DNA from 2 places in the Planococcus sp. TJ-301 genome. Region 2 is predicted to be linked to the other one. Evidence: predicted binding sites of a transcription regulator. Region 2 holds the regulator's gene; the other holds the start of a gene.
The links. The regulator Rex, encoded in region 2, represses fermentation and respiration genes when NADH is low (regulators of the CRP and FNR family bind a similar motif). The targets are predictions, from matches to a motif close to TTGTGAAATATTTCACAA.
Positions count from the first base shown of each region.

Region 1: a site for Rex is predicted at 4,405-4,422, ahead of AC4EHJ_RS07470 (AtpZ/AtpI family protein). Genes of this name have one in related genera too.

Region 1 covers NZ_JBZDOH010000001.1:1,510,729-1,517,077, forward strand. Annotated here, with positions in the region: gene atpA (F0F1 ATP synthase subunit alpha) at 1-1,214, opposite strand, end outside; gene AC4EHJ_RS07445 (F0F1 ATP synthase subunit delta) at 1,243-1,773, opposite strand; gene atpF (F0F1 ATP synthase subunit B) at 1,770-2,300, opposite strand; gene atpE (F0F1 ATP synthase subunit C) at 2,632-2,856, opposite strand; gene atpB (F0F1 ATP synthase subunit A) at 2,917-3,627, opposite strand; gene AC4EHJ_RS07465 (ATP synthase subunit I) at 3,655-4,026, opposite strand; gene AC4EHJ_RS07470 (AtpZ/AtpI family protein) at 4,030-4,251, opposite strand; gene wecB (non-hydrolyzing UDP-N-acetylglucosamine 2-epimerase) at 4,487-5,605, opposite strand; gene upp (uracil phosphoribosyltransferase) at 5,755-6,349, opposite strand, start outside.
Region 2 covers NZ_JBZDOH010000002.1:2,767-9,115, forward strand. Annotated here, with positions in the region: gene tsaD (tRNA (adenosine(37)-N6)-threonylcarbamoyltransferase complex transferase subunit TsaD) at 1-768, shown strand, start outside; gene AC4EHJ_RS10990 (ABC-F family ATP-binding cassette domain-containing protein) at 1,128-3,068, opposite strand; gene AC4EHJ_RS10995 (redox-sensing transcriptional repressor Rex) at 3,198-3,830, shown strand; gene AC4EHJ_RS11000 (twin-arginine translocase TatA/TatE family subunit) at 3,921-4,118, shown strand; gene tatC (twin-arginine translocase subunit TatC) at 4,131-4,901, shown strand; gene AC4EHJ_RS11010 (CPBP family intramembrane glutamic endopeptidase) at 4,933-5,724, opposite strand; gene groES (co-chaperone GroES) at 5,922-6,206, shown strand.

The DNA.
Region 1 (6,349 bases), on a different contig from region 2:
GCTGCATCAAGGTCTGAACCGAACTGGGAGAATGACTCCAATTCACGGTAAGCTGCCAAGTCAAGGCGCAAAGTACCAGCAACTTTTTTCATTGCTTTGATCTGAGCTGAACCACCAACACGTGATACAGAAAGACCGGCGTTGATCGCTGGGCGAACACCAGAGAAGAATAGATCAGACTGAAGGAAGATTTGTCCGTCAGTGATCGAAATTACGTTTGTTGGAATATAAGCAGAAATATCGCCAGCTTGTGTTTCAACGAATGGAAGGGCAGTGATTGATCCTGAACCTAATGTTTCGTTCAGTTTCGCAGCACGCTCCAACAACCGTGAATGCAAGTAGAAGACATCCCCTGGGTAAGCTTCTCGGCCTGGTGGACGGCGAAGCAATAGTGAAAGTTCGCGGTAAGCAGATGCTTGTTTCGTCAAATCATCATAAACGATCAAAACGTGTTTGCCGTCAAACATGAATTCTTCAGCCATTGTGATACCTGCGTAAGGAGCAAGGTACAATAATGGAGCCGGCTGTGAAGCTGAAGCCGTTACTACGATTGTGTAATCCAAAGCACCGTTTTTGCGGAACGTTTCAACTACGTTACGTACTGTAGATTCTTTTTGTCCGATTGCAACATAGATACAGATCATGTCTTGGTCAGCTTGGTTCAAGATCGTATCGATTGCTACAGACGTTTTACCTGTCTGGCGGTCACCGATGATCAATTCGCGCTGTCCGCGGCCGATTGGTACTAATGCGTCAATCGCTTTGATGCCTGTTTGAAGCGGTTCATGAACCGATTTACGGGCCATAACGCCTTGGGCAGGGCTTTCGATTGGGCGTGATTTAGTTGTGTTGATCGGTCCTAGACCGTCAACAGGCATGCCTAGTGGATTTACTACGCGTCCGATAAGTTCTGATCCTACCGGTACTTCCATAATGCGGCCAGTACGACGTACTTCATCGCCTTCTTTAATGTCTGCGAATGGGCCAAGGATAATAATACCAACATTGTTGGCTTCCAAGTTTTGCGCCATACCAAGGACACCAGTTGAGAACTCTACAAGTTCTCCAGCCATGACGTTGTCGAGGCCATGAACACGAGCGATACCGTCACCGACTGTGATTACTGTACCAATATCGTCAACTTGCATTTCAGATTGATAATTTTCAATCTGCTGTTTAATCAGGACACTGATTTCTTCAGCTTTGATGCTCATGTATGTCACCCTCTCTTAATTTCTTAGATTAACCGATCAATTGACGCTGCAGGCGCTCTAGTTTCGCGCTGACTGAGCTGTCGAAAATGCGGTTTCCGATTTGAAGACGCAGCCCGCCGATTAGGGACGGGTCAATGATGTTTTCAATTCGCAATGCTTCTTTGCCGATTTTTTTCGCAAATACAGAAGAGATGGATGCGCGCTGCTCGTCAGTCAATGGGCTGACCGAGTAGACTTTCGCGTCTTCAATTCCTTTGTCTGCGTTATCCAGACGGATATATTCGTCGACGATTGGAGAAATTTCTTTTAAACGTTTGCGGTCAGAAAGCAATTGCAATGTGTTTAGAACATATACATTCGCCTGTCCGAAAAGGTTGGAAATAACGGTTTTCTTTTCAGTTGCTTCCAATTTCGGGGAACTTAATAGTTCCAGCAGTTCTGGGTTTGCTACGAAAGCTTTTTGCACTTCGCGAAGATCCAGTTCCACTTCCACTGAAGCGCCGTGTTTTTTAGCGATTTCGAACAATGCTAGTGCGTAGCGTTCTGAAGCTTGGCTCATTGCACTTCGCCTGCCTTCGCAATCGTTTCGTTAATCAATTGGCGGTTGTCTTCTTCAGAAATTTCTTTGTTGAGAACTTTAGATGCTGCAAGCAATGACAATGCCACAACTTCTTCGCGCACTGCTGCCATCGCTTTATCTTTTTCGTTTGCAATTTCTTGAACTGCAGACTCTTTCATGCGGCCAGATTCAGCACGCGCAGTTGCGATCAGTTCCTGACGCGAAACTTCGCCTTGCTTTTTAGCATTTTCTACGATCTCTTGCGCTTGAACACGCGCTTCTTTTAACAAGCTGCGTTGTTCTTCAAGCAATTTAGCGGATTCTTGGCGGCTGTTTTCAGCCGTTTCGATTTCGCTGGCGATCAAATCTTCCCGCTGCTGCATGATGCCCATCAAAGGACCCCAAGCGAATTTCTTCAGCAAGAACAGCAATACTAGAAAGACGACAAGTGTCGCGATGATGTCTCCACCATTCAAAAATTCTGCATGTCCATCAGTTGCACCAAGTACAAGGTGATCAAAAAACACGATTGTTTCACTCCCTTCAAGAGCCTAAAATCCGGATTCTTCTATTTAGTAAAATCTATTGATTTCAAAGATGTTGTTTCAAGATCAAATGGTGTCATACAAACATAAATGGCGAAAAACATGCCGAAGCATTCCCGCCATTCTGCTTGATATTGACTAGATTGCTCACACCCCTTGAATTTAAACGGATGCTTGCGCTTTTCTTTGTCCAGCTGCAGTGCCCAGCCCCTCGAGACGCTTCAGTCTGACCAGCAATGGCAAAGTACGCCATTACCGATCAGACTTCCAGCGCTTGTCAGGGCTAACCAGGCACTTCCGCTTTTCTCTAATACTATTGGTTCATTACGATGAACGCGATTACTACAGCAATGATCGGCAATGCCTCAACCAAAGCTACCCCGATGAACATAGTTGTTTGAAGAACGCCGCGTGCTTCTGGCTGGCGAGCGATACCTTCTACTGTTTTTGAAACGATAAGTCCGTTACCAATACCTGCACCTAGTGCTGCTAAACCTACTGCGATTGCTGCTGCTAATAAACCTAATGAACCTGTCATTGTGATGTGTCCTCCTCAGGATAGTTGTTTTTTTGTTGCTCTGCTAGGAGCGTTTTATACTCAATGGTCTTCGCTGACTTTATGCGATAAATAAACCATCGTTAACATAACGAAAATGAATGCTTGGATTGCCCCAATAAAGATTGAGAATCCTTGCCATACCATCATCGGAAGGAATGCAGCGGCAAAACCGAATACACTTGCTCCGCCGAGTCCGGCCAATAGTGCAAGAAGAATTTCTCCTGCGTAAATGTTTCCGTAAAGACGCAGACCGAGTGTCAGCGTATTTGCGAATTCCTCAATGATCTTAAGCGGGAAAAGGAATGACATCGGTTTGAAGTAATCCGCACCGTACCCTTTCAGCCCTTTCAGCTTGATGCCATAATAATGGCTCAAGATGATAACCATTGCTGCCAGCGTCATTGTTACAATCGGGTCAGCTGTTGGTGATTTCCACCAAAGATTGCCGTTGACAATGATTGAGAAAGGGAGACCTAACATATTCGATACAAAGATGAACATGATTAGCGTTATTCCCAGCACATGGAACCTGCCGCCTGTTTTCCAGTCCATATTGCTTTTAATGATGCCCTTGACGAAATCCATGATCCATTCCATGAAGTTCTGCATGCCCGTAGGCTTCAGTTTCAAATTTCGTGTAGCGATAAAAGCAATGAGGAAAACGATAACAGCGGCTACAATTAGCATCAAAACATTCGACATGTTGAACCAGAGGCCGAATATCTCACGAGTTGGAGCGCCGTGATCCACGATAGTTTCACCTCTCTTTCACTTTTCTTAATGGTGTTTCACGTGATAGATAATCCGTTCTGCCAATAACAGAACATAAGGGATCATCAATCCAATTACTGTACTGACCAAGTGAACTTGCTCTGCGAAAAGAATAGCTATCGCAACAGCGGCAACACCTGATGCAAACCGTAATGCCGTTCCAAGCGAACGAACCTTCGAGCCTTCTGCCACCGCCCGGTCGAATTTTTCCATCCGGCGAACCAAAATCCACATATTATAAATGCCGAACAAGGATCCTATGATGAGGCCTGCAAAAATCGCTTGAAATGGGGTCAATCCCCAGCCTAAAACGAAAGCTGCCAGAATGAAATACATCATCTTTTTTAGCCGTTCATAAATTTCCCTAAGTCCATCCATTTTCTACTGGTCTCCTGATTCGAATTTTCGGACGGTCTGAAGCATTGCCCATACTCCGAGAGCTAATCCCGCAAGCAGGAAAATGATCAGAAATAGCGGGGCGGTTCCTAATTGTTCATCGAGCCACATACCTGTGAACAGACCGATGAGCACGGACCCGACAAGTTGTGAGAGGATGGCGCTATAAAGTGCCATCGCTTGTAAGGGACTTTTTGTTGGGCGCATGATAAACCCCTCGAGTTTCGTTTTGATTTGACTTAAACCCTTAAAAAAGAGCAGTCGCATCAGGCTTCCAGAACAACATCTTTATGTATGAAAACCCTCTCATGCATACCCTTTGTAAGCATACATTAGGGGTAAATTCATGTCAATTGGATGAAGTGAAAAACATCACAAGCGATTTAGAGCCGACATATTGTTGACAAATTTGAAAACAAATGTCCATAGCGTCTTCTAGTTCTTACTTCTTCTCAAAATACGCATGCAAAGCTTCCACAATCCGGCGGGACGCAAAACCGTCGCCATACGGGTTTGAAGCTTGCGACATGCGCTTATATGCTTCTTCGTCCGTCAGCAATTCTTTCGCCATGCGGTAGATGTCTTCTTCCTCCGTGCCGGCGAGCTTCAAAGTGCCCGCTTCAATTCCTTCTGGACGTTCAGTCGTGTCACGCAATACGAGAACCGGCTTGCCGAGCGATGGAGCTTCCTCCTGCACGCCGCCTGAATCTGTGAGAATGATGAACGAACGCGCTGCAAAGTTATGGAAATCCAATACTTCAAGCGGCGGGATCAAATGGATTCTCGGATCTTCGCCAAGCACTTCTTCCGCAACTTCACGGACAGCCGGATTCAAATGCACCGGATAAACCACTTGCACATCGTCATGTTCAGAAATGAGGCGTTTGATGGCGCGGAACATATTGCGCATCGGGTCTCCCAAATTCTCACGGCGGTGCGCAGTCAACAAAATCAGGCGGTCGCTGCCGATCTTATCAAGGATTGGATGGCTATACTGCTCTTGGACCGTCGTCTTCAATGCGTCGATTGCGGTATTGCCGGTGATATAGATCGATGCTTCTTTTTTGTTTTCCGACCGTAGATTCTGCGCGGACTTTTCAGTCGGCGCGAAATGGATATCCGTCAAGACACCCGTCAATTGGCGGTTCATCTCTTCTGGGTAAGGCGAATATTTATTGAACGTACGCAGCCCGGCTTCGACGTGGCCGACAGCGATCTGGTTATAGAACGCTGCAAGTCCAGCAACGAAAGTTGTGGTCGTATCGCCGTGGACAAGCACGATATCCGGTTTTGCCTCTTTCATGATGCTGTCCAAGCCTTCAAGGGCACGGGTTGTTACACCGCTTAGCGTCTGGCGGTCTTTCATAATATTCAAGTCGAAGTCCGGCGTAATCTTGAATGTCTCAAGGACTTGGTCAAGCATTTCCCGGTGCTGTGCAGTGACTGCCACTAACGGCTCGATTGTTTCAGGATGCTTTTGGAGTTCCAACACTAGAGGAGCCATTTTGATGGCTTCCGGCCGTGTGCCGAAAATCGTCATTACTTTCCACTTTTTCGTCAAGGTTTATCCCGCCTTTTCACTTCATTGTCCAGACTCGGGTGGCCAACCCCTCGAGGTCGCTTCGGTTTTGCCAACAATGGCAAAGTCCCCATTGCCAGCAAACCCTCCAGCGCTTGTCAGGGCTAAACGGCCACCTGCGCTTTTCTTGCTTACTTAGTTCCGAATAAACGGTCTCCGGCGTCTCCTAAACCCGGAACGATATAGCCATGGTCATTCAGCTTTTCATCAAGCGCCGCGATGTAAATATCGACATCCGGATGCGCTTGCTGCAATGCTTCCACGCCTTCAGGAGCGGCGATGATGCACATAAAACGGATTTTTTTCGCTCCGCGTTTTTTCAATGAATTAACAGCTTCAACTGCCGAACCGCCAGTAGCGAGCATCGGATCGACCACGATGAATTCACGTTCTTGCACGTCGGAAGGCAATTTCAAGTAGTATTCAACCGGCTGCAAAGTTTCTGGGTCACGGTACAAGCCGATATGCCCTACTTTTGCTGCTGGGATCAATTTTAAAATTCCATCGACCATGCCGATGCCGGCACGGAGAATCGGAACAACTCCTAGTTTTTTGCCTGACAACACATTGGACTTGGCCATTTGGACAGGAGTCTCGACTTCAATTTCCTCTAACGGAAGATCACGCGTGATTTCAAAAGCCATCAACGTAGCGATTTCATCGACAAGCTCGCGAAATTCTTTTGTGCCTGTTGATTTGTCACGGATGTAAGTCAATTTATGCTGG
Region 2 (6,349 bases):
GGTCCTGGACTGGTCGGCGCGCTGCTGGTCGGCGTTAATGCGGCGAAAGCCTTTGCCTTTGCCCACCAATTGCCGCTTGTCGGGGTTCATCATATCGCAGGGCATATCTATGCCAACCGGCTTGAACAGGAAATGGAATTTCCTTTATTGGCATTGGTGATTTCGGGCGGCCATACCGAATTGGTGTTTATGAAAAAGCATGGCGATTTTGACGTAATCGGTGAGACGCGCGACGACGCGGCAGGGGAAGCATATGACAAAGTTGCCAGAACGCTGAACTTGCCGTATCCGGGCGGCCCGCACATTGACCGGCTTGCGCATGCAAGCGACGGGGCTGTCGATTTTCCGCGCGTGTGGCTTGAAGACGGCTCCTATGATTTTAGCTTCAGCGGCTTAAAATCATCGGTGTTAAATTATCTGCACAATGCGGCGCAGCGAGGGGAAGAGATTCCGCCTGAGCACATCGCTGCAGGCTTCCAGAACAGTGTCGTTGAAGTGGTGACAGCCAAAGCTGTGCGCGCAGCAGAGCAGTATAAGGTGCGCCAGGTGATTGCAGCGGGCGGCGTAGCCGCAAATAAAGGGCTGCGGACTTCTTTGACGGCAGCGTTCGATGGAAAAGACATCCCGTTCTATATTCCACCTCTTGCTTTATGTACAGATAATGCAGCGATGATCGCTGCGGCCGGAACGGTCATGTTCGAAAAAGGCATACGAGGAACAATGGCTATGAATGGACGGCCGGGAATGGAACTTGCTTCCTGGAATTGAAAAAAGCTCGGCAGAAACCGGATTTCACGGTTTCTGCCGAGCTTTTTCGTACATAATTGAGCTTTTTTATGCACAATTGATCCTTTAACTGTCAATAGAGAACATTTGTACTTATGCACAAATTGTGAATAAGCTGTTCATAACTCTATGAAAAACAGCCGTTTACCTACATATTGTAGCCTCTACACTGGAAAACTATGTGGATAACATTTAATTGAATTGTGGATAATGTGGAAAAGTCTGTTGATAGCTGTTATTGCACTTCTTTGGATGTGTACAACTTTGTGGAAATAATTATTTCGCAAATAGGTATTGACCTAGATATAGAAAAAGAAAAAACCGTATACAGATGTATACGGTCAACTGTTCACTTTTTCAATCTGTTCCTGTAATTCCAGCCATGCGGACATTTTTTCTTCCTGCTGTTCTTTCAAGCTTTCCAATTGAGTCTGCAAAGGCAGTACCCGTTCGTGGTCCTGGAATACTTCTGGGAGGCAAAGCTGCTCTTCGATTTCGGAAATCTGCGCGTCGAGCTTTTCCATTTCCAGCTCAGTTTCCTCTGTTTGGCGCAAAAGCTGGCGTTCCAATTTCTTTGCACCTTTGTCGATTTGGGAAGTCGTCGCTGCTGGAGCAGCTTTCACTGCCACAGTGGATTGGTCCGCTTCAAGTGCGGCCAGCTCTTCCATCTCAAGCTTTTTCTCTACGTAATAATCGTAGTTGCCAAGGTATTCCGTTGCGCCGTCTTGGGTCAGTTCAATGACTTTCGTGCCGATGCGGTTCATGAAATACCGGTCATGGGACACGAAAAGGATGGTGCCAGGATAATCGATCAATGCATTTTCCAGCACTTCTTTGCTGTCAAGGTCCAAATGGTTTGTCGGCTCATCCAACAGCAGCACATTGGCTTTTTGCATCATCAGCTTGGCGAGCGCGACGCGGGCTTTTTCGCCGCCAGATAGCGTAGAAATCGGCTTTAATACATCATCTCCGGAAAACAGGAAACGCCCGAGGATGCCGCGGATTTCCTTTTCATTGATCAGCGGGTATTCATCCCATAGTTCATTCAATAATAGTTTATTTCCTTTTAAGTTGGCCTGTTCCTGGTCGTAATAGCCGAACTGGATGCCTGTGCCGTAATGGATATCGCCGGCAAGGGGCTTGAGTTCTTTCATAATCGTCTTCAGCAGTGTCGACTTGCCGACGCCGTTCGGCCCAACAAGTGCCATGCTTTCCTGGCGGTACAGCTTCAGTGAAATGTCTTTTGAGACCGGCTTGCCGCTATAGCCAATAGCCAGTGAATTGGCGGTCAGCACATCATTGCCGCTTTGTTTGTCGATAGTAAAACCGAAACGTGCGGATTTTTCGCTGCCGTCCGGTGCCCCCATCCATTCTGTTTTTTCCAGGATCTTGCGGCGGCTCTGCGCCATCTTCGTCGTCGATGCCCGCACCAGGTTGCGCTGAACATAATCTTCGAGCTTGGCTTTTTCGCCTTGCTGCTTTTCAAACTGTTTCATGTCAAGGTCGTATTGCTTCGCTTTCTCGTCCAGATAGCGGCTGTAATTGCCTGTGTACTTTTTAACGCGATGCCGTGCCACTTCATAAACAAGCGTTACGACCTGGTCGAGGAAGTAGCGGTCATGCGATACAATCAGCAGGGCGCCGGGATAATTCTTCAAATAGTTCTCGAGCCAGCTCAGCGTTTCAATGTCAAGATGGTTTGTCGGTTCATCGAGGATCAATAGCTGTGGCTTGGACAGCAGAAGTTTCGCCAGCATGAGCCGCGTCTTTTGCCCGCCGGACAAAGATACGACCTTTTTGCCGTAGTCGTCCGCATAGAATTTCATGCCGTGGAGGATGGCGCGGGTATCAGATTCGAACTGGTAGCCTCCGGCATCCTTGAAATCATGCTGGAGCGTGTCATACTCTTTCATGACCTTGTCGTACAGCTCTGCATCGTCATGTACTTCTTGCTCAGCCATCTGGGCTTCGAGGCGGCGGAGCTGCGCTTCCTGTTCGCGGAAATGAGTGAAAATCGTCATCATTTCCTCCCACACGGTCGCGTCGGATTCCAGGTCGTTCTGTTGTTCCAAATAACCGATGGTCAAATCTTTCGGCATGATGATTTCGCCGCTGTCATAAGACATCTCACCGGATATGATTTTCAAAAGCGTCGATTTGCCCGCGCCGTTGCGGCCTACGAGTGCAACGCGGTCGCGGTGTTGGACTTCCAGTTTGACGCCTGAGAGAATCTCATCTGCGCCGAACGATTTATGGACTTGGTTTACTTGCAGTACTATCATGCGGGTCACCTCAATTCTACTTCAAGTGTAGCCCATAGGGCGGCTGTCCGCAATAAAGCCAGCTTTACATCTGGAGGTTCCTAATGTAAGATAGTATCGATTTGACAAGACCTCAGGAGGTAAGCTGGCATGCTGCACGAACCAACGAAAATTCCGCAGGCGACGACAAAACGCCTGCCGCTATATTACCGTTTTATCCAGAATTTCGCGAACGCCGGACAAAAGCGGATTTCATCGCAGGAATTGAGTGAAGCGATGAAAATCGATTCCGCTACGATCCGCCGCGATTTTTCCTACCTCGGGGCATTCGGCAAAAAAGGCTATGGCTACGATGTCCAGGGCTTGCTTGAATTCTTCCGCAAGACTTTGGATCAAGATGAAGCGACGAACGTTGCGTTGATCGGCGTCGGCCATCTCGGCAGCGCATTCCTCAAATACAATTTTCAGCGCAACCACAATACGAAAATCGTGCTGGCTTTCGATACAAACAGTCCGCTTGAAGGCGAACGGATCAGTGGCATCGACACCTATCATCCGGACCGCATTGAAGAGAAGATCACCGAATGCGGCATCGAAGTGGTCATCCTGACTGTGCCGTCGAGGTCAGCACAAGAAGTGACCGATCGCCTTGCGAAAACTGACATCAAGGGCATACTAAACTTTACGCCGGTGCGCATTGCAGTGCCGGACCATATCCGCGTACAGACCATTGACTTGTCCGTCGAGCTGCAGACGCTGATCTACCAGATCAAGCAGCATTGACTTAAAACCTTCACATTTGAAGGGTTTCTCGAAATAGCCAAAAGGGCTCGAATGATGTAGAATAGAGCCATAATACAGGAGGTGCCTCGTATGCCAGGTCCAATGAGTATCATCGTTATCGGAGTTGTTGCTTTACTTGTTTTCGGCCCTAAAAAGTTGCCGGAACTCGGGAAAGCGTTTGGTTCGTCTTTGCGTGAGTTCAAAAATGCTACAAAAGGACTTGTAGATGATGACGACGATCAGAAAGTAGATTTGAAAAAGAAAGAAGAGCAAAAGGAAATACGTTAGGATGTTTGTCTGATGACAGAAAAAGATATGACCTTAGTTGAACATATAGTTGAATTGAGAAAACGGCTCACCATTGTAGTCGTTTTCTTTGTATTAGCACTCATTGTCAGCTTTTTCCTTGCCCAACCGTTGATTCAGTATCTGCAATATACAGAAGAAGCGAAAAATCTTACCTTGAACGCGTTCAAAATTACGGATCCACTCAAGATTTTTATGCAGGTAACGATGATTTTAGCGTTGATCTTCACTTCGCCCGTGATCATGTATCAATTCTGGGCGTTTATCAGCCCGGGACTTCTTGAAAAAGAACGGCGAGCGACGCTAAGCTATATTCCGTTTTCCTTAATCTTGTTTTTAGGCGGGATCGCTTTTTCCTATTTGGTCCTGTTTCCTTATGTAATCGGGTTTATGCTGAATATCTCTGACAACATGGATATCCAGGAAACCATCGGGATCAATGAATATTTCCAATTCCTGTTCCAAATCACCCTGCCGTTCGGCTTGATTTTCCAGCTGCCGGTATTGATGCTGTTCCTGACAAGGCTTGGTTTTATTACGCCGATGCTGATGACGAAATACCGCAAGTATTCGTATCTTGGATTGGTGATCATCGCGGCGTTCATCACGCCGCCGGACATTGTCTCACATATGATTGTCACACTGCCGTTGATCGTGCTTTATGAGTTCAGTGTCGTCATCGCCAAAATTGGCTACCGCAAGTTTTTGAAAGCAGAGCAGCAGCAGCAAATCATCGAACAACAAGAAAGCCTTCCACCGAATTAAATCGGGGAAGGCTTTTTTTGTTATGCAGCCGTTATTGGATTTTCTCCAATTCTTTCAAGAATCCTTGGATCTTATCCATGTTGAGCTGGATGGCCATGACATAGCCGTTCAGCAGGATGTGCGCGATAATTGGAGTGATGATGCGTTTTGTTTTCTGGTAAAGGAATGCGAGCACTAGGCCGGTGGAAAAATACGTCAGCAAGTGTGTCATTTCCATGTGGACAAGCCCGAACGCTAATGCACTGACGGCAGTAGCAACCCAAAAGTTCGTTGTTTGGTTCAGTGAGCCGAAAATGACGCGGCGGAATACAAGTTCTTCAAGGACCGGGGCGAATAGGACGATTGCGAGTATCGTAAGCGGCACAACTTCAGCAACGCTGACGAGCGCCATCGTGTTCTCAGATCCGGGATCGATGCCGATGGCCATTTCAATCATGACAGCAAGCGACTGCCCAATTAGCAGCAGCAAGAAGCCGAGGGCTCCCCAAAGGAATGCCATCGGTAGGCTCGTTTTTTTGCCTTTCCAGATATCGAAAAAGCGCTTGTCCCGAAGCACGAGGATTATGGTGGCGACAAAGCCGATGCCCATGGAGCTGACGATGAGCCAACCGGTAGTGGTCATCCGTGCTGTTGTTTCCTCGAGGCCTTGTCCCTCGAAATAACCCATTGTAGGTGCGATGAAGAATGCCGGTGCGAGCTGCATCACGATGAAGATGAGCAGGACATAAAGCGGCGTCTTTTTTGTCTGGCGTTTGGCGGTGACGCTCAGTTTGCTTTTGCCGTTGCGGCCTGTATCGGTCTGCGCTTTTAAATTCAATTTCATTTCAGGTAGATTCCTTTCGTTAATGCATGCTCCTTCTATTGTAGAACTTTCACCGGGCGACCGCAAAGATTTAAAAAAAGAGAATGTTTTGACTTGCAAAAGAGAGGCGGTTTTATTAAACTGAGAAGTGGGTTAGCACTCGGGTGTTGAGAGTGCTAAGAAATATTTATTTAGATAATCTGAGGAGGGTGTTTCAATTGTTAAGACCATTAGGAGATCGCGTAATTATTAAGCTTATCGAAGCTGAAGAAAAAACTTCAAGCGGGATTGTATTGCCGGGATCGGCACAGGAAAAACCGCAGGAAGGCAAAGTGATCGCTGTTGGCAACGGACTTATCCGCGACAATGGACAGCGCACTGAATTGGACGTCCAAGAAGGCGACCGGGTCATCTTCTCGAAATATGCAGGATCTGAACTTAAATACGAAGGCAATGAATACTTAATCTTGCGCGAAAACGACATTTTAGCTGTATTAGGCTAAGCTATATATTCCTAATATTACGCAAAACGGCTCGCTTGCCGCGGGCGAGCGCCAAGCCGCTTCGTCGCTGCGCTCCTGCAGGGTCTCGGCTGTCTCGCTATCCCGCAGGCGTCTTCGCCGTTTTGCTCCATATTATTAACCGG